Regions from separate parts of the Arthrobacter sp. sptzw42 genome, predicted to be linked through region 2. Evidence: riboswitches for the same ligand, from Rfam matches in the RefSeq annotation. Region 2 holds a riboswitch; each other region holds the start of a gene.
The links. Region 2 has a riboswitch for cyclic di-AMP ahead of AC5RT4_RS14415 (C40 family peptidase). Riboswitches for the same ligand answer to the same signal wherever they lie in the genome.
Positions count from the first base shown of each region.

Region 1 (9,522 bases), on a different contig from region 2:
TCCCGGATGGCAACTACTTCGGCGTGGGCGGTAGGGTCTCCCAGCTCCTCCCGCTGGTTCCGTCCGGAACCCAGCACTGCGCCGTCGGGCCCTAGTACTACGGCCCCGATCGGCACGTCTTCTGTGGCAAGGGCACGGCGCGCCTCCGCCAGGGCAAGGCCCATCCACACGTCGTGATTCTTTTCCCCGGAGACCATGGCTCAATGATAGTTTCGAAGGATACCCAGAACCCGTCAGGTACGCCGCCGGGAGGCAACGTGAGCAGAGTCCGGAAACGCGTGGACAAGTGGATCAAGCCTTACGCCGCCCTCTGGTTAACCATGATCGTCGGTGGCGCGCTGGTGCTCGCCATGGCCCTGCTGGGAGCCGAGGTCTACTCGGATGTGGTGGACGAGGAAGGGTTGGCGGGCCTCGATATTCCGGCGCTGGAGTATTCCCAATCCCTGCGGAACCCCGACGTCAACGCCTTCGCTACAGCCTTCACCAATGTGGGCGGCGGCATTGGCATGCCGATCGTCGCGACCATTCTCACGGCCTGGTTGACCTTCCTGAGCCGGACCTGGCGTCCCATCGTCCTGGTGGGCGGTGCCGCCCTTGTTTCCACCACGGCCACCACCATGGGTAAGCGTCTTGTCGGCAGGACCCGGCCGGATCATTCCGAGGCCGTGCCGCCCTTCGAATCGTCCCCGTCGTTTCCCAGCGGCCACACATTGAATACCACTGTGGTTATTGGCGTTTTGGTGTACATTATGTGCCTTCAGTTCCAGGCCCTCTGGGCCCGGATAACCGCCATCACTGCCGGGGTTCTCTTCATCATCGCCATGGGCCTGAGCAGGGTTTTCCTGGGGCACCACTGGATGACCGACGTCATGGCGGGATGGTTCCTGGGGCTTGCCTGGGTCTGCATGGTGATCCTCGCCCATCGGCTGTTCCACCTCGTGCGGAAGCGCGAGCACGCCGGCCCCGCCCCGGATTTTGAGCATCCGGTTCTTCGCGAGGAGCACAGCGAGGACCCGCTCCCCAGCAACGCGGGCACCTCCGGAAGGAATAACGGCACCGCCCCGCAAGGAAACGACGGCGGCACCTTGCGCAGGAGCGACGGCGGCTCCTTGCGGGGGAGCGACGGCTCCTCGCGGACGGGCGCGGGAGGCTGAGAGCCGAGGGGCACCAGCAGCCGGGTGATAGTTTTGACCCATGCGCACTCTCGTTGTTGACCACCCGCTGGTCGCCCACAAGCTCACCGTCCTGCGGGACAAGAACACGCCGTCCCCGGTCTTCCGGCAGTTGACGGAGGAGCTTGTGACACTCCTTGCATACGAGGCCACGCGCGAGGTCCGCACCGAGCCCGTCACCATCGAAACACCGGTCAGCACCACTGTGGGCACCGCGTTCACCAAACCCACCCCGTTGGTGGTCCCCATCCTGCGCGCCGGGCTGGGGATGCTGGAGGGCATGACCAAACTCGTTCCCACCGCAGAGGTCGGCTTCCTGGGCATGGCACGTGACGAAGAAACCCTGGACATCATCACCTACGCCGAGCGACTCCCCGAGGACCTCACTGACCGGCAGATCTTCGTCCTGGATCCGATGCTCGCCACCGGCGGAACCTTGCGCGAAGCCATCAAGTTCCTCTTCAAGCGCGGAGCATCGGATGTGACATGCATCTGCCTCCTGGCCGCTCCGGAAGGCCTGGCCAAGCTCGAGGAGGAACTCGCGGACGCAAACGTGACGATCGTCCTTGCCTCCATCGACGAAAAGCTCAACGAGAAGTCGTACATCGTGCCCGGGCTCGGGGACGCGGGGGACCGCCTCTACGGTATTGCAGGGTAGTCCTCAAGCCTTTTCCATTCCTTGTGCCGCCGCTAGCCTGTGCGGATGGACTGGAAACTGGAACTTGTGTATGTCCCTGTATCAGACGTAGACCGCGCGAAGGATTTCTACGTTAACAAGGTGGGGTTCAATGCCGACTTCGACGAACGGCCAACTGACTCCATCCGCTTTGTCCAGCTGACACCGCCGGGCTCTGCGTGCTCAATCTGCATTGGTAACGGGCTCACGGACGCCCCTCCGGGCACCGGCTCCAACCTCCAGCTCGTGGTGAACGACATGCAATCCGCCCACCAACACCTGAAGGGCAACGGAGTGGACGTCAGCGACGTGGACGTGCAGGACTGGGGCCACTTTGTGTACTTCGCCGACCCGGACGGCAACAGGTGGGCGGTGCAGTACATCCCCGGCCGCGACGCCTAACCTTCACGGGGGCGCAGGCACGCGGGCAGGAAATGGCAGAGGACACAAAAGCGGCGGACGTTATTTTTTGCCGGCTTTGAGGTCCGCCACTGCCTTGGCGATGCGTCGCTGCCGGGTTTCGGGGGTCTTGGCTTCACCCAACGGATCAACGTACCGGCGCTGGGCACTGTAGTTCAGGGTGGCATAGAACTCCTGGGCGGCGGGCTCGGCAGCCAGTGCGGACGCAAGGTCCTCGGGCATCTCCACTTCCCGGGGCTGGGTGTCGAGTTCCAGGTCCACCTCCACAGTGTCTCCTGCGGCAACGCCAACAAACTCCCTGTTGGCCGCACTCAGTGAGACCAGGATTTGCCCGCCCATCACGGCAATGCTGCTGCGGTAGCTCTTGCCGTTGATGGTGACCACCACAGGCGCCCGCTTGCCGGCCCCGAGCTCCGAAACAACATCCCCGGGAACCTCGATGCCGGTCTTGTTTCCGCTGCCCTGGATCGTGGTGGTAAACCTCATGAATGACAGTATGCCGCGCGGCCCGCACCTTCAGAAGGTGCGGGCCGCACGGCTGACAGGTTCTTGATATCCCGGGCGTTTAGTACCAGTTGTTGGACAAGTGGAAGTTCAACGCGCCGCACGGGGACTGGTAGCGCTCCTGAATGTAGTTCAGGCCCCAGTTGATCTGTGTGCGGTAGTTGGTGAGGTAGTCCGCGCCTGCGCTGGCCATCTTTTCGGCCGGCAGGGACTGGACAATGCCGTAGGCGCCGCTGCTCGGGTTGGTGGCCGTGGTGGTCCAGTCCGATTCCTTGATCCACAGAGTAACCAGGCACTGCATCTGGTCAGGAGCCCAGCCGTAGTTGCCAAGCTGGCCGGCCGCATAGGCCTGGGCGCCGGCGGGATCATTGACCGCGACGACGGGGGCAGGCTCGGGGGCGGCCGCCGGTGCGGGCTCGGGAGCGGGTGCCGGTGCCGGCTCGGGAGCCGGTGCCGGTGCAGGTTCGGGTGCCGGTGCAGGCTCGGCCGCCTGCGGTACAACGTTGATTTCCGGCAGGGCCGGGGCTGCCGACTCCGGCGCGGGATTCGCCGTGATCTCGCTCTTTTCGATGCTGAGGTTGGACTGCGCCTCAACCGCCTGTGTTTCGGTGGCAGCTGCGCGGATGCTGGTTTCGGTAGCTTGTCCTGCAGCTCCAACTCCAATAAGGAGTGCGCATGACGCGGCAATCACTGCCGCGCGCTTGCCGAACGAAGGGATTTTGCCAGTTTCAGGCCCGGCCTGCGGTGCAGACTCAATTTTCGGACGTGGCTGTGCCAGGAATTTGAACATGATGAATCGCCTCTCACACCTGCGGAGTTAGCTGTCGGGTTCGGATGAGGGCATCCGGCCTTACGGAAAGTTCACGTGCTGGCTTAACCCCAAGGGCAATCAGTGCCCGGGACGGTGGGTCCCCCGCCTCTGCCTATGTTCAAGAGGAATCCGGGAAGTGGCAGAGCTTGGCGTCATCCGGATATGCGGCCCGAACGCCCGAACCGCACCCTATCGACGGTACAGGAACCAGACCGTAAGTCACAACTTGGTAACAGAGATCACGACGACGGCGCGTCGCCTTGTCGAAGCAGCAACCGGAGAAATGGCGTTTTCGCTATTGAGCTGACTTCGTGCGTTATGCCCCTGTTACCCCGAGCCGCGGTGTCGGTTGAGGAGTCAGGGATGGCAGGCTGCGCTGCCGCCGCTTGAGGTGAAAGCGGGCCAGGCCGCCCAAATTCGTCACGTGCTTCGGCCGATTTCCCGGGCTACTGGTGGCCGCTACTGGACAGTGAGCGACGAAAGGAAGGCGATTCCGGCAATTTGAAGACGCATGAAGAAAGCGAACTTGTGCGCGCTGTTCGCCGAATTAAGTTGCGCTGGCACCTTCAGGAGGAGCGTCAAACGGGATAATGATCAGCAATCTGACCATCAGCCAGAATCGTGATCTGCGACACGTTAAGCGCTTTTGTCTCACTATCCGGACGAAGCGGTCCATTGTTACTTGCAAGTTAGCATTGTTACGCTGCACACTTCCATTGTGAACAAGAACTCAACAGCACCTGCAGCCGCAGAACATTGGCCCAGCACATCCGCTGCTGCCGACATGCGCTGTTGTCGAATGTACGCCTGATCTTCCCACCCCTCGAAGTTAGTAGGCATACGCCCCCAGCCCAGCGTCGGGCGTCCCTCCCCGCAGTCCATGCGGGGAACCCAGCATTCGAGCCGCGATGACGGCCATTCACATTGAGGTAAGCAATCCATGTCAGTTGCATCCGGATACGTCCACATTTCTGTCCGTAACGCCGCCAAAGGTGGCCAGCCTTCCGGCCTCCGCCCCGGTTTCGGACCGCGCACGTCGCTCGCTCCCGCAACTTCGGGAAGCAGCTTTCCCGGCGCGGGCTATGGCCCCCAGGGCTTCAATCCCAACTCCTATGGCCAACTCCGCGCCGTTCCGCCGGCTGACTCCGCGCCGGTGACGGCTCCCACTCCCGTAGTGGCCGGCCCCGCCCCGGTCCGCCCGGTAGCCAATGAGAACGTTGCCCGCGGATTCGTTCTGTACATGGGAATTGATGAGGAAACTGCGGCCGCCGCGGGCACCTCCATCGCCAAGCTTGCCCAGGAAATCCGCGCCTACGCCCAGTCCCTGGTAACCGGAGCCGAAAGCTACGCCGCTGTTGCCGTAGCCCCGGCCGGCGCCCCCGGGTCAGCGCTCGACGTCGTCCGCTCCACGTTCGGTGACCCCACGGTTAACACCCGGCAGCGCACGGAAACCCCGCGGCCCCAGCAGCCCCAGGAACCGCGCCCCTCAGGCGTCCTCATCGACCTGGCCCGCCGCGAAGTACACCTTGATGGTGAATCCCTGAACCTGACGTTCAAGGAGTTTGAGCTCCTCAACTACCTTGTGGAAAACGGAACCCGCACCGTGGGCCGTGACGAACTGCTTGAAGGCCTGTGGCGGAACGCCGAAGAAGTCCCTAACGAGCGCACCATCGACGTCCACATCCGCCGCCTCCGCTCGAAGCTTGGCCGCCTCGCCAACACCGTTCGCACGGTGCGCGGCCAGGGCTACCGGTTCTACGAGCACCCCGAGGTTATCGTCTGGGCCGCTCCGGAATACTCGATCTAGCCCCTCAGAGCGTTGGTCGCCCCTGCCGGGGCGGGCATTAAGCTTGGGCCATGAGCCAGCACCATCTTCGACGCCTTGTGATCATGCGGCACGCCAAGGCGGACTGGCCCGGCGGTGTGGCGGATCACGACCGTCCCCTGGAGGAGCGGGGCCACCGGGAGGCGCCGCTTGCCGGGCGTTGGTTGCTTAAGCACAACATCGTGCCCGACTTCATCTTGTGCTCCAGCGCCCTGCGGACCCGCCAGACCTGCACCTGGGTGTGCTCCGAACTGGGGGACAAGGCGCCCACGCCCAAACTCGAAGACGGGCTTTACGCCGCCTCGGCCCTCCGTATGCTGACGGTGGTCAACCATGTTCCGGATACCGTGACCACGCTTATGCTGATCGCGCACCTGCCCGGCGTGCAGGATCTTGCGATGCACCTCGCCTCCCGTGATTCTGACCACGACGCCTACATGGACGCCGCCACGAGGTATCCCACCAACGCGCTTACCGTCCTCGAAACTGAAAAGTCCTGGGCGGAGCTGGACGGGCAGGACGCACGGATCACCAGGTTCAAGGTGCCGCGGTCACACTGAGCCAGGCTACTTCCTGGGCGCGGGACGGCGCCGGGGCTGGAAAGGCCGTGTTTGCCGTGCTGCCGGCCCGCCGGCGTTGCTGTCGCGGGAAGCGGTTCGCGCGCCGCTGGCCCGGGCTGCGCCCGGGTGTTGCACTCTGCCTCGCCGCCCCGGCCATACGGCCCCCGCGAACAGTGCCGCCAGGGCTGTCAGCAGCGAGAGCGCGGCCAGGAAGAAGTAGTTATCCGGGTCTGAGGTGGGCAGTGGGGTGCCGAACAGTGAGGTCTGGCCGGCGAAGGCCGCTTCCCAGGTGCTCAGGAAGGCAAGCGATCCCGCTATGGCGAGGCTGGTGGAGAAACCAGCGACGACGAGCATAAAGATGCGGCGGCGGCGGAGCACTTCCGCAATGCAGGCGACGCAGGCGAGGCTCAGGACGCCAAGGAAAGCGATGAACACCGGCTCCGCCAGGGTCATGCCCGTCAGGATCAGCAGCCCGGCAGCCACGATGCCGGCGATGACCGCGAACTTGCCGCTGTTTCCCATGTGACGCATGACCACCATCATCCCCGAAGAGGGGCAACTTCCACTCGTAGCCGCGCGAGTCAACCATAATGGCTGCAACACTTTGGTCCCTCGGTGCAGCCAGCCCGCCCAGCGGCACGCTCGCACCTCTGCCGTCGCCTACAGCCCGTACTTCTCCAGCAGCCGCAGCCATACCTCACTGATGGTGGGGTAAGAGGGCACTGCATGCCAGAGGCGCTCCAATGGCACTTCGCCCACCACGGCGATGGTGGCCGCATGCAGGAGCTCCGCAACGTCCGGTCCGCAGAACGTTGCGCCCAGGAGAACCCTGCGGTCCTCATCCACCACCAGCTGTGCCCACCCCTCGTAATTTTCGGAGTGCAGTGAGGAGCCGGCCACCTGGATGGGAAGTTCCACCGAGGAAGCGTTGTAGCCTTCCTGTTGTGCTGTTTCCAGGGTCCGGCCGACGGCTGCCAGCTCCGGGTCCGTGAATACGACACTGGGTACTGCATGCTCGTTGGCAGTCTGTGCGAAGCGGCTCCAGTCCCTCGCTGTGCCGCTCAGTTCACCCTTCGCCCGCGCAGCGATGGCATCTCCTGTGGCGCGTGCCTCGTACTTGCCCTGGTGGGTATAAAGGTTTTTTCCTGCGGCGTCACCCACTGCATAGAGCCAGGGCTCCTCTCCGGGAGCTCCGTTGACCAGCCCGGAATTGTCTGTCTTGAGGACCAGGTGCCCTGACTCATCCGGTTCAAACCCCACGCTTTCCAGCCCCAGGCCCTCCAGGGCCGGATGCCGGCCTGTGGCCACGAGGACTTTTTCGGCAGTCACGCTGGAACCGTTACCGAGGTGCAGCCTCAGCGTCCCGTCGTCGTTCTGGCTGATGCTTTCGGCAGCTGTATTGAGCCGGATCTCGACGCCGTCTGCACGCAGTCCTGCCGCGACCAGGCGTGCTGCTTCCGGCGGGAAGTTTCCGAGCAGGCCGCTGCGCGCCACCAGTGTTACTTTTGAGCCCAGCCGGGCGTAGGCCTGGGCCAGTTCGGTGCCGGCCACGCCGCCACCCAGCACCGCCAGCCGTGGCGGCACTTCCTTGGCTGAGGTCGCCTCCCGGGTGCCCCACACCTGCACGTCCTCGAGCCCCTCGACAGGGGGAGTGTTGGGTGCTGAGCCGGTGGCAAGCACCACGGCATGGCGGGCCTGAAGCCGGTAGGAGTTGCCATCAAGCCCTGCCACTTCAACGGACCCGGGCGCAGTCAGCCACGCATGGCCCCGAAGAAGTTCGATGCCGGTGTCCTCTACCCACTTAACCTGTCCGTCATCCTGCCAATTGGATGTGAGGGAGTCCCGGCGCTTCAAGACGGCTGCGGCGTTAAGGGTCCGCGTCACTGCTTCCTTGGCTCCGGGGGAGGCCTGCGCTCCGTGGAGGGCTGTGCCGGGCCGGAGCAGGGCTTTTGACGGCATGCACGCCCAGTAGGAGCATTCGCCGCCCACCAGTTCCGCTTCCACCAGCACGGCGGTAAGGCCGCCCTGCACCACCCGCTCAGCCACGTTTTCCCCTACGGCGCCTGCGCCGATAACTACAACATCACATTCACGCAAAATCGCCTCGGGCATCATGGGGAAAGCCTACGCCCGCGACCCCGGCCGGCGACTGCATTGGGAAGGACGTGACCGCAGGAGACCATTCGGCAGAAAGCAAAAGGTCCGCACCGGTAAACCGGTGCGGATCTTCTTCTGTGCGCCCAAAGGGATTCGAACCCCTGACCTTCTGTTCCGTAGACAGACGCTCTATCCAGCTGAGCTATGGGCGCATCTCGTGTCCCAGGAGAAGAACCGCTCTCCCTGAACCTCGAATTACTTTACGCGAGGGTTGGCCGTGATGCCAAATCGACTGCCGTGTAATCTCGACAACTAGACCGGTCTACGTGACCTTCGTCACTTTGTTGTACGATTTGAGCTCAAAATTCCTTGATTTCCCGCGGAAAGACATTTTGAGGGCGCCGGATGATCAGCATACGTCCCAAAAACCCGAGTGGTCCGGACCATAGCATTTAGCACACACCGATGAACCCGAGGAAGGGAACCGAAATGGGCGATCTGGCGCAGAAGCCGCTGCTTGAGAAAGCACCCACCACACATGCCGGCCTGCTGGCATGGGTCGAGGAGGTTGCTGAGCTTACGCAGCCGGACCGCATCTACTGGGTGGACGGCTCCGAAGAGGAAAACACCCGTCTTACCGACGAACTTGTTGCGGCCGGAACGCTGACCCGGTTGAACCAGGAGCTTTTCCCCAACTCCTTCGCCGCTTTCTCGGACCCCGCTGACGTGGCCCGAGTCGAAGAGCAGACCTTCATCTGCTCCGAAAAGGAGCACGACGCCGGCTTCACCAACAACTGGATGGCTCCGAACCTGATGAAGGAGAAGCTGCGCGGCCTGTTCGCCGGCTCCATGCGCGGCCGCACCATGTACATCATCCCGTTCGTTATGGGCCACCTCGACGCTGAGGACCCCAAGTTCGGCGTCGAGATCACGGACAGCGCCTACGTCGTCGCCTCGATGCGCATCATGGCGCGCATCGGCACCGACGTGCTGAACCGCATCACCGAGACCAACGCCTTCTACGTCCCGGCCCTCCACTCCCTCGGCGCCCCGCTGGAGCCCGGCCAGGCTGACGTGCCGTGGCCGTGCAACCCGGACAAGTGGATCGTGCACTTCCCCGAGGAGCGCTCCATCTGGTCCTTCGGCTCCGGTTACGGCGGAAACGCACTGCTGGGCAAGAAGTGCTACGCCCTGCGCATCGCCTCGGTCATGGCCCACGACGAGGGCTGGCTTGCCGAGCACATGCTGATCCTCAAACTGACCTCCCCGGAGCAGAAGACGTACTACGTCTCGGCGGCCTTCCCCTCCGCCTGCGGCAAGACAAACCTCGCCCTTCTCGATCCCACCATCAAGGGGTGGAAGGTGGAGACCCTGGGTGACGACATCACCTGGATGCGGTTCGGCAAGCAAGGCGAACTCCGTGCCGTCAACCCCGAGGCGGGCCTCTTCGGCGTGGC
Region 1 is NZ_JBNHEX010000009.1:37,449-46,970, reverse strand. Features, by position in the region: gene AC5RT4_RS12365 (nucleoside deaminase) at 1-197, opposite strand, end outside; gene AC5RT4_RS12360 (phosphatase PAP2 family protein) at 258-1,154, shown strand; gene upp (uracil phosphoribosyltransferase) at 1,195-1,830, shown strand; gene AC5RT4_RS12350 (glyoxalase superfamily protein) at 1,876-2,250, shown strand; gene AC5RT4_RS12345 (YdeI/OmpD-associated family protein) at 2,311-2,754, opposite strand; gene AC5RT4_RS12340 (aggregation-promoting factor C-terminal-like domain-containing protein) at 2,834-3,562, opposite strand; cyclic di-AMP (ydaO/yuaA leader) riboswitch at 3,568-3,728, opposite strand; gene AC5RT4_RS12335 (winged helix-turn-helix domain-containing protein) at 4,524-5,390, shown strand; gene AC5RT4_RS12330 (SixA phosphatase family protein) at 5,441-5,968, shown strand; gene AC5RT4_RS12325 (hypothetical protein) at 5,975-6,499, opposite strand; gene AC5RT4_RS12320 (dihydrolipoyl dehydrogenase family protein) at 6,629-8,083, opposite strand; tRNA gene AC5RT4_RS12315 (tRNA-Arg) at 8,204-8,277, opposite strand; gene AC5RT4_RS12310 (phosphoenolpyruvate carboxykinase (GTP)) at 8,555-9,522, shown strand, end outside.
Region 1: another riboswitch for cyclic di-AMP. It lies ahead of AC5RT4_RS12340 (aggregation-promoting factor C-terminal-like domain-containing protein); the one in region 2 lies ahead of AC5RT4_RS14415 (C40 family peptidase).

Region 2 (9,522 bases):
CTCCACGACTGCCGGCAGTTGCGGACCGAAAGTGTCCCGCACCTTGCCCGGGACTGGCACTCCCTGTTCAATAACTTCGGAGCCGGTGAACAGCATCCGGACAAGGGGTTTTCCCTGGACCTGCAGTTCGTCGTAGCCGGCAAGTGCCGCAAGTGCCAGATGGGCAGGGTTGAGCTTCGCTCCCGCCTTGACCAGCACGTCTCCGGCCAGGGCTTCCTCCCCGGCTTTGCGAATATGCTGGCCGTTGCGGGGTTCCCCGGGCGGGGCGCTCCCACCCGTCATCAGGACCGGCAGGCCGTCCTCGTCCGTGCCGAGTACGGCGCTTTCGCTGCGAAGCACAGCCTTTCCGCCGGGAGGAATCAGCCCGCCGGTGACGATTGGGCTGGCCTGGTGGGGCGCCAGCCGGGCGCCCGGTTCCGCCAGGATCCACGGGCCGCTGCCGTTGACCGCCCAGCCGTCCATGCCGGAGGAGGCGTAGTGGGGCATGTCCTGGAGCGCAGTAATGTCCTGGTCAAGCTTTCGGCCCAGGGCAAACTGCAGGGGAACAGGTCCGGCCGGAATAGGTGTGGCTGCTTCGAAGGCGGCAAGCCTCGCTTCCTCCCAGGTGTGGGCCAGATGCCGCGGCCTCTCCGGCAGGTCCGTTGAACTCCGTTCTTCCCCGGGCTCCTCGGTCATTCGCCGGGAGTCCCGGCAGCTTCAGCGTCGTAGTCGGCAGCCAAAGATCGGGCCACGGCCAGGGCACCTTCCATGGACGCCGTTTCCGTGCTGCATCCGGCCGCTGAAGCCAGGCCGGCCGCGTAGCCGGCGATAAAGGTAGTGAGGGGCGCCGCAGGCCGCACGACAGAATGGGCTGCTGCCCCTGCAAGGGCGAGGACGGCGTTGACATCCACCTGGACGTCCTCAAGCTCATAAGCCTGGAGCAGGGACCTGCACCACTCCTCCAGCGTTTCGTCCTGGCTTTTCACTGACTGCCTCCCAAATCAACTGCTGCCGCGCCGGTCCTGGAATTCGTCGTAGTCCCGGCGTCAACTCCTAGTGCGGCGGCATCATCCCAGGTATCCACATCGTCAGTGGAACCGGTGGGGACGGTGACAAGCTGCAGGTCAAGACTAGCAAGGAGTGCCCGCATCGAACCGTTAGTTAAGGCGCCCCGCGACGCAAGATCCTCCGCAGCCTTTTTTAGCATGCCTGTGCGGTAGAACCCGGCGAGGTGCTGGGGCCGCCCGTCTTCCCCACAGGCCATGAGCCCGTCGCCTCCGAGTTCATCGTCGTCCAGCGGCTTCCTCAGGGCCCGCACGGCAGCAGAGATCCGCGGCATGTCACAGGCCAGCACCAGGGTGTACGTCTGTTCGCTTCCGGCTTGGGCCAACGCGTCAAGGCCAGCGGCCACAGCAGCGGCCGGGCCTGCAAACTCGGGTTGCTCCCGGCATGAGAGCACACCTGCGGGAAGTGCACCTGGGTCCGGGCCAACTATTACTGTACGGAAGGCCCCGGAGGCCGCGGCCAGTGACTGCTGCAGGAGGGTTGCACCTTGGAAGACGAGCCCTTGCTTCGGTACTCCGCCCAGCCGTGATGACCGACCGCCGGCCAGGATCAAGGCATTGAAATCCGACCCCTTTTGCTCCATTCCCCCAGCCTAGTCCGGGGGCACGGAAGCCGTCCGACACTGGTGCTACGCAGCACGTTCGGGCAGCAGGAACGGATCCCAGGCGGGCGTCGGCTTCTCGAGTTCCTTGATCTGCCAGATGGTCCCATGCGGAGGCTCCGGGACGAACCTCAGCTTCCAGCCCATTTCCGCCGGGGTGTGGTCGCCCTTGACGTTGTTGCATTTCAAGCAGGCAGCCACCAGGTTTTCCCAGGACTCCGCACCTCCGCGGGACTTTGGTTGAACGTGGTCGATGGTGTGCGCAGCTTTACCGCAGTAGGCACACTTGTGCCCGTCACGCCGGAGCACTCCGCGTCGGCTAACGGCCGTGGACTGGTTGTATCTGGGGCGTATGTAGCGGTTCAGGAGGATCACGGACGGGCGGCCCAGAATCTCCTGGGGACCCACGACGGGATCGTCCCCCTCAGCCACAACGCTCGCCTTGCCCGTGAGCACAAGCACCAGCGCCCGGCGGAAAGTAATAACCGCCAGCGGTTCATATCCAGCATTCAGAACGAGAGTGCGCATGCACGTACCTCTTCACGGCCGCACCCGTCAGGGGCACGAGGGCCGGCTGCCCTCGGCATGTCCGGGCTATGGATCGACACCACAAGAGTAAACAAAGAAGTGCACTATCAGCTAATCGCTGAAGCCGGAGGCAGCCGTGTCCGAACCAAAATAGGCGCGGGACCCGCAAACCCTCCGGGTTAACTGACAGAACCCCCGCCGGAAGGGCAGGGGTCCTGTCTGGATTTCGTCAGCTATGCAAAACGTGGCGGAAGAGTGTCAGTTGACGCGGATGAACACCGGGCCGGAGCCTACGTTGGCGCTGAAGACAACAGTCTGGTTGCCGTTGTAGCCACCGTGGACGGCCTGGCCGTTGCCGGCGTAAACGGCGATGTGCGCCATGCCGGAACCACCGTTGGCGTAGTAGATGAGGTCGCCCGGCTGAGCCTCTGCAGCGCTAACCGTACGGCCCAGGGAAAGGTAGCCTGCCGGCCAGTCGTGGAAGTTGATGCCCACGGCAGCCAGGGAGTTGGTAACCAGCATGGTGCAGTCCTGCATAACGCCGAGCTGTGCGTAGGCGGCGGACAGGATGGCCGCACCCTTGCCGCTTGCCGGTGCAGAAACGGCGGGCGCGGCTGCTGCCGGAGCGGCTGCTGCCGGCGCCGTGGCGGTCACCTTGGCGACAGCGGCAGTCCGTGTGGCGGGAGCAGGAGCCGGAGCGGCTTTCTGAACCTCAGCTTCTGCCTCGACTTCGGGCTCGGGGGCTTCCACTACGGGGGCCGGGGTGGTGGTTACAGCCGGCTTCTCGAAGGAGATGGCGATGGTGGAAGCAGCCGAAATCGGAGCCTCAACGGTTGATTCAACTTCCAGGGTGGAAGCCGGAGCGGAATCACGCTGGACGTTGGCGTCAGCAGCGTTGGCTGCCAGGCCGCTGGTCAGGACAAGGCCGGAAGCCGCTGCGATAACAGCCGCCTGGCGTCCTACGCCGCCGGCGTTGTCGCCGACAGCTTTGGCAATGATGGCGAGCGAGTTGGTTTTGGTGACCTCGGCGCGGTGCCGTGCGGTTGCACGAGTAGTCATCAGTTCTCTCTTTCGTTTTCCTTCGAACCGCATGTAGGCAGCCAAAGGGGACTGGACGTGCCGGCATCTTGGGGGTACGCCGGCACGCCCTGAACGGGGATGTGTGATTTAGCGAAAAGCGTGTTTGGGCAAAGAAAAAGCTCTTGGACCGTAAGGTCGAAGAACTAGTTCATGGTGAAGAACGCGGAGGAGCCGGTAGCGGCTACCGAGTGCAGCAGCGTTCCCTGGGAGGGGTTCAGGGCGCTGATCATCATGCCGTTGCCGACGTAGATGCCAACGTGCGCTCCGCCGTTCTGCATAACAAGGTCACCGGGCTGCGGCGTGGACGTGGGCTTCATTGCAGTCCATGCGTTCACGCGGGGGATGCTGATGCCGGCCTGGGCGTAGACCCACTGGGTGAAGCCGGAGCAGTCCCAGCCATTGGGGGTGGTGCCGCCCCAGACGTACGGGCTGCCGATGCCGGTGTAAGCGATGGCCGCGATGCCCGAGCTGGCCGCGGATGCGACGGGCTCGGCGATCTTCTTTGCTGCTGCTGTGGTGGCAGTCGCCGCAGTGGGGGCAGTTGACGCGGTCGCTGCAGTCGATGCGGCGGGGGCGTCCTCGTCATCGGAGGTTGACTGGACTGTCACAGGCTCCACAACAGGAGCGGCGATGGTGGTCACAACCGGCCGTTCGAAGGAAACGGTAGCCGTGGGTGCCGCGGTGACGGCAAGGGCGGGCTGCGCGGATCCGGACTCGGTGGAAGCGGAGATACCAGCAGTGGTATCTGCTGCATTGGCTGGCAGGCCCATGGTCAGGATGAGGCCGGATGCAGCAGCGATGACTGCAGCCTGGCGACCTACTGTCCCGGCATTGGCACTAACAGCCTTGGACATGGAGTCCAGGGCGTTGGTACGAACCGGTTGCGCGCGGTGGCGCGCCGAATTATGGCGTGAAGACACGAAGGTAGCCTCTCCCAATGCCTGCGAGGTGAGCTGTCGGATTCGGATGGGAGTCACCCGGCCGCGCGGCTTCCTGGGAAGCTTTTGCGACTTAACCCCAAGGCCTTCGAAACTAAAGGCCACAATTGGTTCCCCCGCCCCTGCCAGACGATGAAATGCGAACGGACCTTGAGCGGTGGCAGAGTTAGGCAATCCGCACAAGAGCGTCAACTTCGGAAAAGTTGACGCGAGTTAGACGGTACAGCAGTTTTGCGTGAATGTCACATTCAGGTCACGGCAGGTCAAGATGATTTGATAGCAAGCGGTCACTTGACTAGAGCCAGCTGGTGGGGTCGACGACCTCACCGTTGACCTGGACCTCAAAGTGCAGGTGGCAGCCGGTGGAGGCACCTGTGGTCCCGCTGAGGGCTACAACGTCTCCGCGGGAAACTGTCTGCCCCTCCTTCACGCTGAAGGAGGAGAGGTGGTTGTACGTGGTTTCCAGGCCGTTGCCGTGGTCCACTACAACGCGGTTGCCGCCACCGTACTCGTGCCAGCCGGCGAAGGTAACAGTTCCCGTGGCCGCAGCCAGGACGGATGTGCCGCACTGGGCCACATAGTCCTGCCCGCGGTGGAAGTCGCCGGAGCCTCCCGTGATCGGGCTGACGCGGTAGCCGAACGGCGAAGCAGTGGTCAAGGCAGCGAGTGGGGCACCGAGGCTTCCCGTGGAAGCAGCGCGGGTTACGGCGCCGGCAGACTGGGCGCTGAGCAGCTGCTTCAGCTTTCCGTCCGGGTCCGCCTGGGTGACTACAGCGGAACGGCTGAAGTCAATCGCGGCCCCGGCTTCTGCGGTGATCTGGGGCTGCGGGGCAACAGCTGACGCGGCAACGGCAGAGGATCCCAAGGTATCGGTGGCCATGACGGGACTGGTGGCCGGTACGGTCACGGTGAGTACCAGTCCGGTGGCGGCAAGTGCCACGCCGGCCTTTTGGCCGATGCCGCTGGCTGCAGCGAATTCGGTGACCTGACGGAAGGGACCCCGACGCCGGCGAGCATCACGGTGCGGATCGCGGGGGCGTTCCGAGGTGATGACTTCGACAACGCGCGGTGTCGAAGCAGGGACCGGCGCGCGGCGGCGTCCCCTGGAATTGTGCATGGTCAAGAAGGGTCCTCTCTGGAAAGCCTGCGAAGTTAGCTGTCGGATTCGGGTCAGAGAGTGCAAAGACCCGGTCCGCCGTAAGCAAGCTTCGGCACAGAGATATCCCGGAGGAATCCTTCACTGGAAGAGGCTTGCTGCTGACGGACTTAACCCCAAGGCAGTCCCCCGGCTGCCGCTTGTGGTTCCCCCGCCTCTGCCAGTTACGACTCGTGCTCCTGATCCGCTGGCAGAGCTCGGCTCCGGATCAGGTAACGCTTTAATATCAACTTCAGTTCAACTATAGAGGCAAAAGGGGCAAAGTAACAATTCCGTTATCTTTGCGTAAGCCACTTCACATGGGGTAGGACACCCAACGAGGATTCTCAGGCGAGGGCCACGAACACGTGGGCCGCCACCTCCGGCGGCAGCTCGAGCGCCCCTTCGATTCCCGGGACCCGGACGGAGATGTAGTCACCCACCCGTTCCAGCGACACAGCAGCGCCAGGCCGGATGCCGCCCTCGTCAAGCTGCGAGAGCAGCTCAGGCTCCACCTGGATGGGTTCAGCAAGCCGGCTGATGGTGACAACAGAGGCAGAACCGTAGGACTTCATCGCCTCCAGAAGGCTGACAGCCCCGTCGCCAAAACCAAGGGAAGGCATGCCGCCCAGCGCGGCCAGCCCGGGGATGGGATTTCCGTACGGAGACTTGGTGGGGTGGTCGAGCATCTCGTAGATGCGCCGTTCCACCCGCTCGCTCATCACGTGCTCCCATCGGCAGGCCTCGTCATGGACGTAGGCCCAGTCCAGTCCGATCACGTCGGCGAGGAGCCGCTCAGCCAGGCGGTGCTTGCGCATGACTTCGGTGGCGCGCTTACGGCCGGTTTCAGTGAGCTCCAGGTGGCGGTCGCCGGAGACCACTACGAGGCCGTCCCGCTCCATCCGTCCAATGGTCTGGGAAACGGTGGGCCCGGAGTGGCGAAGCCGTTCGGCGATACGCGCACGCAGGGCAACGATGTTCTCTTCCTCGAGCTCCAGAATGGTCCGAAGGTACATCTCCGTAGTATCAATCAGATCCGTCATCCAGCTCAGCTCCTCGAGCGCAGTACCTTGCGTTGTCCCACCGTATCGCCTTCAACTGCGACGTAGTCCGTGGAAAAGCTTAGCCTATTTTGACTTTGTCCGATTAGTTGCGGCGGGCTGTGTGACCGTCTCATTGACTGGACTATGACGGTTCCGGTTCCCGCCCCAACAGTCCCACAGGGCAGAATGAGGGAGGCCCTGGTTGGAGCTGTCACCGGCTGCCGGCCACCAGCACCCGTCCGGACCAAAGCCGTGTCCACGCCGAAATTGGAGCACCTGTGAGCGAACCCAGCATCACTATTCCCGCCGACCTCCTGCCCCGGGACGGACGGTTCGGCGCAGGGCCATCCAAGGTCAGACCGGAGCAGATTGATGCCCTGTCCGCGGCCTCGAAAAACATCCTGGGTACGTCCCACCGGCAGGCCCCGGTCAAGAACCTCGTTGGCTCCGTCCGCGAGGGCCTCGGCCGGTTCTTTCGGGCCCCGCAAGGGTACGAAGTTGTACTCGGCGTCGGCGGCTCCACGGCGTTCTGGGACATTGCCAGCTTCGGCCTTGTGGAAAAGAAAGCCCAGCACTTGTCCTTCGGCGAGTTCGGATCGAAATTCGCAGCGGCTACCAACAAGGCGCCCTTCCTGGAGGCCTCTTCCATTATCAAGTCCGAGCCCGGCACCCGCCCCTCCGCCCAGGCCGAAGCCGGTGTAGACGTCTACGCCTGGCCCCAGAACGAGACCAGCACCGGCGTCGCAGCCCCCGTGCAGCGAGTCGATGGGGTGGACGAGGGCTCACTGGTGCTTGTGGACGCAACGTCCGCAGCCGGTGGACTGGATGTGGACGTTGCACAGAGTGATGTCTACTATTTCGCGCCGCAGAAAAACTTTGCCTCCGACGGCGGGCTCTGGCTTGGCCTGTTCTCCCCCGCCGCACTGGAACGGGCGGCGCGGATCAAGTCCAGCGGCCGCTGGATTCCCGATTTCCTGGATTTGCAAACCGCCATCGACAACTCGCGCCTGAACCAGACCTACAACACCCCGTCGCTGTCCACCCTGGTAACGCTGGACGCGCAGGTGCAGTGGTTGAACTCCAACGGTGGTTTGGATTTCGCTTCTGCCCGCACAGCTGATTCTGCCGGACGCATCTACAGCTGGGCCGAGGCGTCGGAATTCGCCACCCCTTTCGTCACCAACCCGGATGAGCGTTCCAACGTCATCGCAACCATTGACTTCGATGAGTCCGTTGACGCCACCGTGGTTGCCAAGGTCCTGAGGGCCAATGGAATCGTGGACACGGAGCCGTACCGCAAGCTCGGCCGAAACCAACTGCGCATCGCGACGTTCGTGGCGATCGAGCCGGCAGATGTTTCCGCCCTTCTCGCCAGCATCGACTACGTCGTGGGCGAACTGCGCAAGTGAATCGTGCTGCGTCGCGAAACGGGGCTGCGCCAGAAGCCCAAATAATTTAACACCTATTGGTTAAGTACGACGGCGCCGCCCGGGTTTCCCGGTCGGCGCCGTTGGTGCGTCGGAGCTGGTCACTCAGCCCGCGTTCGCGTGACTTTGAGCCTTAGTGCCTTCCGGCGTCGTGGTCGAAGGGCTGCGCCGGGGCCTCAGCGTCCTGCTCTTCCCCCTGCTGCCGTTCGCCGTCCTGTGCTTCGCCGGACTGCGCTTCGCCCAGGCCGACAGCATCCAGGGAAGCGGCAACGCCCTCGGCAGGTTCACCGGAAAAAGGTTCAGTGGGGTCAGGTTCAGTGGAGGCAGCGTCCGCTGTCGAATCGGGAACCGCAACAGTTTCAGGCGCCTCCGCCGCTGTTTCAAAGACGTGCTGTTCGGCTGTTTCCGGTTCCGGCTCCTGCTCATCCTCGGGCCGGACGCGTTCCGCCCACGGCACCCATTCCGGCGCGAGGATGGATTCCTCGGACGGCAGGAGGCCGAGCTCGTTGACTGTGACTACCTTGGACCGGGAGTTCCGTGTCAGCACGGCGAACCACTGCCAACCGACGTAACCGGGCAGCCTGCATTCAAAGAGGTGGGTTACCAGCCGGTCGCCTTCGCTTTTAGCTGCCAGGTGCGCCCCAATGTCTGACGGCGAGGTGATGCCTGCAAGGGCGGTCCGTGCAGTGTCCACGGCAGCGGCAAGGAAAGCGTCCGGCTTTCCGGTCCGCCACACAGGCACCCCTGCGCGCCGCTTGGCCGGTTTGGCTGTTGCAACCGTCGGCGCGGCAGGCGGAAGGCCTGCAGAGGCGGCAGCAACATCGGCGTCCCCGGCCGGTGCGGCACCTGCCTGAAGCGCCACCAGGTCCACTGATGCGGGATCCACCGACACCGGGTCCACCAACTCAATGTCCAGCGAGCCCGCGGCCAAAGACGCCAGGTCCACCGGTTCCGGGACGGTTGACTGCGGGTCCTGCTGATCAGCTTCCGGTTTCATGGGGCCTAAACGTCCAGCTCGTCGGCAACCTTACGCAGGGCGGCAGCGATGGCCTTGCCCTTATTGCCTTCCGGGTATTTGCCTTTGGAGAGGGTTCCGGACAGGTTGTCCAGGACGGTCACGAGGTCCTGGACAAGCGGTGCAAGGTCCTTCGCGCTGGGCCTTTTGGCCTTCGCGATGGACGGCGTTTTGTCCAGCACGCGCAGGCCCAGGGCCTGGGCGCCCTTGCGGCCATCGGCCACACCGAATTCAACGCGGGTGCCGGCCTTCAGCTCCGTGACGCCCTCGGGCAGCGACGACTTGGGCAGGAAGACTTCCTGTCCGTCTTCGCCCGCGAGGAACCCGAAGCCTTTTTCCTTGTCATACCACTTGACCTTGCCGGTAGGCACGTAATCAACCTTCTTCGTTCTGACGTCTTGAGACACGGCCAGCCGTCACCGCATCCGCATTGCTGTGCGGGTTCAGGGTATGACGGCTGGAGACCGTGTTGGTCTGTATCCCTCAAGGTTATCCTGACAACTGCCGTTATCCTGCTTTCGATGGCGCTCCGCAACGCGCCGGCGCACCCCTGCAGAGCTGTCAGGCCGGACTGTTAGCGTTACATCCATGACACCCTCGCGTTACCGGCGTCCCCTGACGATCCTCGCCGCAGCCATTGCCGTAATTTCACTGGCAGCGGTGGCTGCCGTTATGGCCTTCGCCTTTGCCGGTTCCGTGTCGCCGGTTTGG
Region 2 is NZ_JBNHEX010000012.1:52,938-62,459, forward strand. Features, by position in the region: gene AC5RT4_RS14390 (molybdopterin molybdotransferase MoeA) at 1-675, opposite strand, end outside; gene AC5RT4_RS14395 (DUF6457 domain-containing protein) at 672-965, opposite strand; gene mobA (molybdenum cofactor guanylyltransferase) at 962-1,627, opposite strand; gene AC5RT4_RS14405 (HNH endonuclease) at 1,673-2,173, opposite strand; gene AC5RT4_RS14410 (NlpC/P60 family protein) at 2,432-3,232, opposite strand; gene AC5RT4_RS14415 (C40 family peptidase) at 3,397-4,107, opposite strand; cyclic di-AMP (ydaO/yuaA leader) riboswitch at 4,178-4,358, opposite strand; gene AC5RT4_RS14420 (M23 family metallopeptidase) at 4,487-5,308, opposite strand; cyclic di-AMP (ydaO/yuaA leader) riboswitch at 5,318-5,529, opposite strand; gene AC5RT4_RS14425 (iron-dependent transcriptional repressor DtxR) at 5,674-6,369, opposite strand; gene serC (phosphoserine transaminase) at 6,648-7,778, shown strand; gene AC5RT4_RS14435 (DUF3027 domain-containing protein) at 7,930-8,661, opposite strand; gene AC5RT4_RS14440 (cold-shock protein) at 8,799-9,182, opposite strand; gene AC5RT4_RS14445 (hypothetical protein) at 9,400-9,522, shown strand, end outside.

Region 3 (9,522 bases), on a different contig from region 2:
CTGCTACGGCTTGCCCGGGGTGCTGTCCCGCATGGCGCTGGACGGCGTGGCCCACCCCGTCCATCTCCATTACCCGGCGTCCGGAGAGGACGTGGTCCGGGCGCTCGTGTCCATCAGTTCGCCCGGAATAGACCTAAGGCTTCATCCGCACGGCGGCAACGGAACGGTGGCCGAAGGGCTTGAGGTCCGGGCGCTGAACCACCGCCTTGAAACGTACGGCTACCGGCTCCTCGAACCGGACAGCCGCAGCTTGCTCCCGGACCGTCTGGCGGCGGCAGGGATCCACGGGCCGGACATCGGGCGGCTGCAGCGAGAGGGCACGCTGGCGGGGGTCCATCTCGCCGACGTCAGTGTCCCACGGCCCGGCCAGCGCTTCGCCTTCGTCATGGACACCGCTCCCTGTGCGGGGGCTGAGGAGCTGGCCGACGGCGTGGACCTCCTCGTGGCCGAGTCCACCTTCAGCGACGACGACGCCGCGCTCGCCGGCAGGTATCTGCACCTGACTGCGGGGCAGGCGGGGAAGCTTGCAGCCGACGCCGGTGTTGACACGCTTGTGCTCACGCACTTTTCGGCAAGGTACGACGACGTCAGCGAGTTGGTGGCGCAGGCGGACTTGCGCGCCGCGGGCACAAAGGTGATGGCGGCCGAGGACCTGGACCATATCGCCTTTCCAAAGCGCCGGCGGTGGCATGCCAACCCCGTGCCGGGCAGCGGGGACGGCGTGGGGCTGCTGATTGCCAAACACCTGCAGGGGGTAGAGAGTGAACTATCCGGCATACCGCCCGGGCGCAGCCGCCCAACCTCTCGTGGAGGTCGACAATGAGCAAAACTTCCGAAGAAGTCTTCGACGCTACTCCTGAAGGAAAGGAACCCGAGCTCAAACGGGTCCTCGGCCCCAAACTCCTCCTGCTCTTCATCGTGGGCGACATCCTCGGCGCCGGTGTTTACGCCGTCACGGGGACCATGGCCGGAACGGTGGGCGGCATCGTGTGGCTGCCCTTCCTGCTGGCCTTCGTGGTGGCCACACTGACCGCCTTCTCCTACCTGGAACTGGTCACGCAGTACCCCCAGGCCGCCGGGGCTGCCCTCTATACGCACAAAGCATTCGGGATCCACTTCGTCACCTTCCTGGTGGCCTTCGCCGTGGTTTGTTCGGGCATCACCAGCGCCTCCACCTCCGCCAACGTCCTGGCCCAAAACCTCTTCGGCGGGTTCGAGATCAACGGCTGGATGGGACTTCCCGGGCAAGGTGTCATCACCGCCGTCGCCATGGCCTTTATGCTGCTCCTGGCCATCATCAACCTGCGCGGCGTGGGGGAAAGCGTCAAGTTCAACGTTGTCCTCACCCTGGTGGAAATGATCGCGCTGTGCATTGTGATCGGCGTCGGCTTCTTCGTGATGTCCCAGGGCACCGGAAACCCCGGCGAGATCCTTGTCTTCAGCGACTACCAGGACAAGGGATTGTTCCTGGCCGTTACGGCCGCCACCTCCATCGCGTTCTTCGCCATGGTGGGCTTCGAGGACTCCGTGAACATGGTGGAGGAAACCAGGAATCCGGAAAAAATCTTCCCGCGCACCATGCTGACCGGGCTGGGAATAGCTGTACTCCTCTACATGCTGGTGGCTGTCTCGGTGGTCAGCGTACTGACGCCAACCGAGCTTGAGAACATTCGGGAAGCCGAAGGAGCCGCGCTTCTTGAGGTGGTCCACAAAGGTTCGCCCGACTTCCCGATAGACAGGATCTTTCCGTTCCTGGCGGTCTTCGCCGTAGCCAACACAGCACTGATCAACATGCTGATGGCCAGCCGCCTCATCTACGGAATGGCACGCCAGCACGTCCTGCCGCGTACCCTCGGAAAGGTCCTGCCGGGCCGCCGTACCCCGTGGGCCGGCATCGTCTTCTCCACCGTCCTGGCGCTGGGACTCATCCTGTACGTCACCAGCGATCCGGAAAGCAACATCGTGGCCAACCTGTCCGGGACCACTGCCTTCCTGCTGCTCTGCGTCTTCACGGTAGTAAACGTTGCCTGCCTTGTACTGCGCCGCAAGCGGGACCCCAACCGCAAGGTGTTCTTCACCTCGCCCGGGCAGTTGCCGCTGGTGGCGGCCCTGCTGTGCGCTTTCCTTGCCGGCCCATGGGTGGGCAGGAACGTCATCCAGTACCAAATTGCCGGCGGTCTGATGGCCATCGGCGTTGTGCTCTGGTTTGTCACATGGCTGATAAACCGGAGAACGAACCACGAGGAAAGGCTTAACACATGACAGCTGCTGCAGAAACAACTGTCGCTTTGGACGGACGCTTTGCCCGGGAACTGCCCGAGCTGGCGGTTCCCTGGCAGGCAGAGGAAGCACCTGATCCAAAGCTGCTGGTTCTCAATGATGCGCTGGCAGGGGATCTGGGACTCGATCCGGAATACCTTCGGTCCGCGGAGGGCGTACGCCTCCTCCTCGGAAACCACGTTCCGGAAGGATCGACGCCGGTGGCCCAGGCCTACGCCGGCCACCAGTTCGGCGGCTACTCGCCCCTGCTCGGCGACGGCCGCGCACTCCTGCTAGGTGAGCTGACGGGCCCGGACGGCCGGCTGCGGGACATCCACCTGAAAGGGTCGGGCCGCACTCCCTTCGCCCGTGCCGGGGACGGGCGGGCCGTCGTCGGACCCATGCTGCGCGAGTACCTCATCAGTGAGGCGATGCACGCACTCGGCATCCCCTCAACGCGCTCCCTTGCCGTCGTGGCCACTGGCCGGCCGGTGCGCAGGGAGACCATGCTTCCAGGGGCGGTACTGACACGGGTGGCCAGCAGCCATCTGCGCGTGGGGAGCTTCCAGTACGCACGGGCCACCGAAAACATGGACCTCCTGCGCCGCCTGGCGGACCATGCGATCAGCCGGCACCACCCCCAGGCCGCAAACGCCGAAAACCCGTACCTGGCGCTCTTCGAAGCAGTGGTGTCCACCCAGGCGGAACTGGTGGCCCAGTGGATGCTGGTGGGATTCGTCCACGGCGTGATGAACACGGACAACATGACCATCTCCGGGGAAACCATCGATTATGGGCCCTGCGCTTTCATGGACGCCTTCAACCCGGCCGCGGTGTACAGCTCCATCGATGTGGGCGGGCGTTACGCCTACGCCAACCAGCCGGTTATCGCGGAATGGAATCTGGCCCGCCTGGCCGAGGCCATGCTGCCACTCTTCCATGAAGACCAGGAACAGGCCGTTGCCCCGGCGGTGGAAGTACTTGGCAAGTTCCGCCGGCAATACAGTGACGCCTGGTTCGCCGGCATGAAAACCAAACTCGGCCTGGCGGAAGCCCCGGCCGGAAGCGCGGAGGCCGAAGAGGCCTCGGAGCTGGTGGACGGGCTGGTGGCCCTGCTGAAGGACGGACCGATCGACTACACGTCCTTTTTCCGCAACCTCTCGCACGCGGCCAGGGGCAACGACCGCCCCGCCCGCGGAATGGTTCTTGACCTGGCGGCCTTCGACGCCTGGGCCGGGCGGTGGCGCGCCCTGCAACCGGACGGGGACCTGATGGACACGGTCAATCCCGCCTACATCCCGCGCAACCATTTGGTGGAGGAAGCGCTCGCCGCAGCAACGGGGGGAGACCTTGATCCCTTTACCCGGCTCCTGGACGTGGTCAGTGCCCCGTTCAATGAGAGGCCCGGGCTGGAACGCTATGCCGAAGGAGCGCCGGAGGACTTCGGCAGCTACCAGACCTTCTGCGGGACCTGAAAATCCCCACATGGTGCCGGAACCAGGGGAGACCCGATGAAGCAAAACAGGGGCGGCAGCCGGGATTAATCCCGTCTGCCGCCCCTGTTCGGGTGGTGTGACTATGCTACGCGGACGAAGGAAGCGCCGCCGAGCCAGCTGATGGAGTGGACCTCGGTCTTGAAGCCGTCCACGCCGCCGCTGACAACCTGGCCGTTGCCGGCGAAGACGCCAACGTGGCCTGCGGTGATAACCAGGTCACCGGGAGCCGGGGTGGCAACGGTGGTGCCGTACTGGTAGAACTGGCCGGGAGCGAGGTCGCCAACGCTCTTGCCAACTGCGCGGAGTGCCTTCTCCACCATGGCGGTGCAGTCCTGCTGGACGCCCAACTGGCCGTAGGCGTTGGCCAGGATGGCTGCGCCGGTGCCCGTGCCGGTGGCTGCGGGAGCTGCCGGGGCAGGTGCAGCCGGAGCAGGTACGGCAGCCGTGGAGGCGTAGGACAGGTTCATGCCGGTGTTGGCAGGAGCGGCAGCCTTGGCGGGAGCCGGGGCGGCGGCCGGAGCAACTGCAACGGAGCCGGCACCGGGGATCTGGATCTGGTCGCCGGGGTAGATGATGGCGGTGATCGCCAGGCCGTTGGCGGCCAGGACGTCGTTCAGGGCTACGCCGTGGGCTGCCGCGATGGCACCGAGGGTATCGCCGGAAACAACAGTGTGGACGTTGGCTGCGGCTGCTGCCGGGGCGGCCACTGCAGCAGCCGGTGCTGCGTAAGCCTGGGTGTTAGTGGTCTCGGTGGTGTCCGGACCGGTTACGCCTGCGTGTGCCGGGGCGCCGACACCGAAGGCAATGCCGGATGCTGCTGCAACGGCGAGCGCCGGGCGGCCAAGGGACTTGGCTGACACAGCCAAGCCCTGGAGCGCGATTGAGCGGGCCGGAGTCGCGCGGTGACGGGCGGTGATGGAATTTTTTGACACGGTTGATCGCCTCTCCCATGCCTGCGGGGTGAGCTGTCGGGTTCGGGTTGGAGATACCCGGCCGGGAGCACATCCGGAAAAAGCGGAGGTGCTATCGACTTAACCCCAAGGCCTCATATGAGGCCGCGGAAACTTGGTTCCCCCGTCCCTGCCAGCTGAAGAGCGTTGGTTCCCGGGTCAGTGGCAGGGCTCGGCATACTGAGGGGAATGTCCCGTCTGGGAGGGACACCTGAAGACCCTAACCCGCGCGGGGCCCCATTGTCACGTTTGGGTAACATACGAGGTGCTTCTACCGCATTCCGCAAACGACTGGATGGTTGCAGCACCCCAGCCTGACCTTGCGAGATAGGCGCGCCGGAGATGTGGCTCGTGTTCTTTGTCACAGACCTATAACCTCGGCGTGAAACAGGCCGCCCTGGGATTCCGCGGCAGGAGCATATCGGGCTGGAAGGAAGGCTCCGGAATTCGGCCAGGCAACCGGGGCCCAGCGTGGCAGGCACGGCCTGGAACCGCTCCGGTGACGGGGAACAGGCACTGACCGCGCGTAGGCTTTTGCCATGCCTGACTACGAAAGGTTCCGGATCCTGCTGGAGGAGGAGCGGGAGCGCAAAGTTGCTCTCCTCCCGGCCCTCCGCGAGGACATCGCCTCGGCAAACTCGGCCCGGCAGGACTCGAATGTGGATGACGAGCATGACCCCGAAGGCGCCACCATCGCCTTCGAGCTGTCCCAGGCTTCGGCCCTGCTGCAGCAGAGCAGTGCCGGGCTCCACCAGGTGGACGCAGCCCTGGCCAGGATCGCCGCCGGCACCTACGGCACCTGCGCCGTCTGCGGTGAAGCCATTGCCGAGGGCAGGCTGGAGGCAAGGCCGTGGACGCCGTTCTGCATCCGGCACGCCGCGCCAGGCCGCCGATGACCAGCGGCAGGGAGCAGGTGGCGGCTGCCGCCGCATTTATTGACCGCACCCTGCAGAATGAGGGCGCCTGGTACCGGGCGGACGACGTCGAGGCCCGGCTGGGCGGTCAGCTGGCCTCCTACGGTTCTTCAGTGGGCGCTGTCCGGGGAACGGTCCGCGACGCCCTGCGCAAGTTCAAGGATTTTGATCACGACGGCGTTATGCAGCTCGCGTCCGCCCTGTGGGGCCAGCCACGGCCCGGCTCAAGGGCCGTTTATGAACGCCGCTTCGCCGCCGTCGTCCTGCTGCAGTCCAAAGTGTCACTCCTGCGCCACACGGACCTGACCCGGGTTGAGGGCTTCCTGCGGACTGCCGCGACCCAAGAACTGGCCGGCCCCCTGCTGGCCGATGTTGTGGCGCCGTTTTTGGCACGGCTTGACGGACGCGGGCGGCAACGTGCCAATGTCGTCCTCGCCCGCTGGCTGACGGACCCGGACAGCCAGTTGCGCCGCGCAGCGGACTATCTTGAACAGCATTCAGAACCCGAAGCCCCACCACAAGGAGACACCCATGAACGGACCCTTTGACCTTGAACGATTCGTCCACGCCCAGGACAGCGGCGGAACGTACGACCAGGCACTGGCGGAACTGCAGATGGGCAGTAAGTCCGGCCACTGGATGTGGTTCATCTTTCCCCAGCTCGCCGGCCTGGGACAGAGCGACATGTCCCGCCGGTACGCCATCAGCTCCCTCGCTGAAGCCCGGGAGTACCTGGACCATGAGGTGCTGGGCCCGCGGCTGCTCGACTGCGCCCTGGCCCTTACCAACCATGCAGGCCGCACCGCAGAGGACATCCTGGGCGGCATCGATGCCCGGAAGCTGCACTCGTCCATGACGCTGTTCCTGCGCGCGGCACCCGGCGAAACCGTCTTCAAGACCGTCCTGGCCAAGTTTTTTGACGGACAGCCGGACGCCGCGACTGATGAGCTGCTGGCGGGCCAGGACGCGACCTAGAATTTCGAACAAAAGAGCCGACGGCGGTGCCTGCGCTTCCTGCGCAGGGCACCGCCGTCGAACATACCCGGCAGCGCCGGGCTACGGCGAGGGGCTGCCGCCGTTGACGTTCAGTGTTTCCCCGACGACGTAGCTTGACTCCGGCGAGGCCAGGAAGACATACGCCGGGGCGAGCTCGGCCGGCTGGCCTGCACGGCCCAGGGGAGTGGACTGTCCGAACTCCGGCAGTTCCTCCTTGGGCTGGCCGCTGCTGACCTGCAGCGGAGTCCAGATGGGCCCGGGGGCTACGGCATTGACGCGGATGCCCTTGGGCGCGAGCTGCTGGGCCAGTCCCTTGGTGAAGTTATTGATGCTGGCCTTGGTGGTGGCATAGTCCAACAGCGTGGGTGATGGGTTGTAAGCCTGGATGGAGGTGGTGTTGATGATGGTGGAGCCCGGCGGCATGTGTGGGAGGGCAGCCTTGGTCAGCCAGAACATGGCGTACACGTTCGTCTTCAGGGTGTGGTCGAACTGCTCGTCCGTGATGTCGGTCAGCTCCTCCTGGGCCACCTGCTTCCCGGCGTTGTTCACCAGGATGTCCACTCCGCCCAGCACGGCCACGGCGGTGTCCACCACTTCACGGCAAAGCACCGGGTCCTTCAGGTCGCCGGGCACCTTGACGGCCTTGCGGCCGGCGGCTTCGATGAATCCTGCGATGCGGGCGGCGTCCTCTTCCTCCTCCGGGAGGTAGGACAGGACGACGTCGGCCCCTTCCCGGGCGAAGGCGATGGCTGTGGCTGCACCGATACCGGAGTCCGCGCCAGTCACGATTGCCTTCCTGCCTTCGAGCCGGCCCGTACCGCGGTAGGTTTCCTCACCGAGGTCCGCTTTGGGTTCCAGCTCCGCGTCCAGGCCGGGCTCGGGCTGGTCCTGCTTCGGCGGGGAAATTGTCTCGTAGGCGGTGACCGGATTGCGGAAGGTGTACTGGTCTGTCATGGTGGTCCTCCTGTTGGATCGGAGTGGAACACGAGAAAGCTAAGCATGCTTACCGTTCCAGCCTAGGCAATCAGCCCGTCCCTGCCAACCCGCTCCGTGTTCCTGGCCCAGCCCCCGTTCAGTCCCGCTGAACCTCGACGAGCCTGACCTCCGTGATGCCGCCGGAGTCCACCGCCGCCGTCATGTAGGTGCAGGCAGGCTGGCGGCGCCGGTCTGTAGGTGAGCCGGGATTGAGCAGCCGCAGGCCTCCAGGGGCTGTGGTGTCCCACGGGATGTGGCTGTGCCCGAAGACCAGCACGTCAGCATCCGGGTAGAGCGCCCCGCACCCTGCCTCCCGGCCTTTCGCCGGGCCGGTCTCGTGCACCATGGCGAAGCGGACTCCGTAAAGCGTTGCGGTTGCCGTTTCGGGCAGCCTGGCGCGGAGGCCGGCGCCGTCGTTGTTGCCGTACACGCCGATCAGCCGCCGGCTTCGCCGCTCAAGCTCGTCCAGCAGGTCCACCGTCACCCAGTCGCCCGCGTGGAAAACCACGTCAGCATTCCCGACGGCGGCCCACACCTGCGCGGGGAGCGCCCTGGCGCGTTTGGGCACGTGGGTATCGGCGAGCAGGAGAAGATTCAGCGGCATGGGGAAATCCTGCCATGCTGCCGGTTCGGATTGGCCCTTTCCGGCCCTGTTCCCCGGAGGCAGACAGTCGTAATCTGGGGCTGGAGGTGATAGCCATGGAGGCAGCACAGGGCGACAGGATCATCGTTCACGGAAGGACCGTCGGTGCAACGGACCGGCACGGGGTGATCCTCGAAGTCCGCGGCAAGGGCGGAACCCCGCCATACCTGGTCCGCTTTGACGACGGCCACGAAACCGTCATGTATCCCGGCGGTGATTTCGCCGTCGAACGCGGAAACGGGCAGTAGCGCCGCAGTGTGATGCGCCGCTCCACCTGTCAGACTGGAGCGATGGATCACTTCCCGGCTTCAACACAGTCCTCCACGCCGCCTGTCCGCACCGGCCCCCGCGACCCCGGCGATGCCTGGGTGGAAGGGGAACGGGGCCGGTACTGGGGCAGATTCGGCGCCGCCGGGGTGCTTGCCTACGACCCTGCCAAAGGCGTGCTCCTGCAGCACCGCGCCATCTGGAGCCACAATGGCGGCACCTGGGGACTGCCGGGCGGGGCGCTGCACGAAGGCGAGGACGCCGTAGCGGGCGCCCTGCGTGAGGCGTTTGAGGAAGCAGCGGTGCCGCCGGAGAGCGTCGAGGTGCTCTTTACGTCGTTGCTGGATCTGGGCTACTGGTCCTACACCACCGTGGTGGTGCTGGTGACGGAGCCGTTTGATCCGGTGATCAGCGATCCGGAGAGCATCGAACTGCTGTGGATTCCGTTTGCTGATGTGGAACACCAGGAGCTGCATCCCGGTTTCGCGGCGGCATGGCCGGGCCTCCGGGAACGGCTCGCCTCCGGAACCTAGCCCGGACGCCCGGTCAGTAGTCCGGACCGTATTCGGCGGTCACCAGGATGGGCAGGTGGTCCGAGTTCCCGCGCGGGAGGGTCTCCACGCTGGTGATGTCCAGCCCCAATGAGGTGGCAAAGTCGAAATGGCCCTTGAATACCTTGTAGCGGGTGTACGTGCGCCGGTTGCTCAGCGACAATGCGTAGCCTGAATTTTTCATGTGGACATGCAGGTTCTTGGTGAAGAACGGGTAATTGAAGTCGCCCACCATCAGTGTCATCAAACCTTTGCCCATGGTCAGGAGTTCGGCGTGGGCCGCGTGGATCTGCTTCCGCCGCAGCGAGTTGGAGGCCGTCAGGGGCGCGGCATGGAAGGAACCGATCACCAGTTCATGCTGCGTTTCGTTGTCCATCACCCGGGTGCCGATAAGGCGTTCATGCGCCGGGGCCAGCACCCTGTCATGCATGGACTTCTTCAGCGCAAAGGACTGCGTGTCCAGGGCGGTGA
Region 3 is NZ_JBNHEX010000002.1:317,365-326,886, reverse strand. Features, by position in the region: gene AC5RT4_RS03585 (ribonuclease Z) at 1-823, shown strand, start outside; gene AC5RT4_RS03580 (APC family permease) at 820-2,262, shown strand; gene AC5RT4_RS03575 (protein adenylyltransferase SelO) at 2,259-3,734, shown strand; gene AC5RT4_RS03570 (LysM peptidoglycan-binding domain-containing protein) at 3,836-4,687, opposite strand; cyclic di-AMP (ydaO/yuaA leader) riboswitch at 4,691-4,862, opposite strand; gene AC5RT4_RS03565 (TraR/DksA family transcriptional regulator) at 5,245-5,601, shown strand; gene AC5RT4_RS03560 (DNA alkylation repair protein) at 5,598-6,167, shown strand; gene AC5RT4_RS03555 (DUF1810 domain-containing protein) at 6,151-6,594, shown strand; gene AC5RT4_RS03550 (glucose 1-dehydrogenase) at 6,676-7,569, opposite strand; gene AC5RT4_RS03545 (metallophosphoesterase family protein) at 7,688-8,194, opposite strand; gene AC5RT4_RS03540 (DUF1918 domain-containing protein) at 8,290-8,481, shown strand; gene AC5RT4_RS03535 (NUDIX domain-containing protein) at 8,524-9,033, shown strand; gene AC5RT4_RS03530 (endonuclease/exonuclease/phosphatase family protein) at 9,047-9,522, opposite strand, start outside.
Region 3: another riboswitch for cyclic di-AMP. It lies ahead of AC5RT4_RS03570 (LysM peptidoglycan-binding domain-containing protein); the one in region 2 lies ahead of AC5RT4_RS14415 (C40 family peptidase).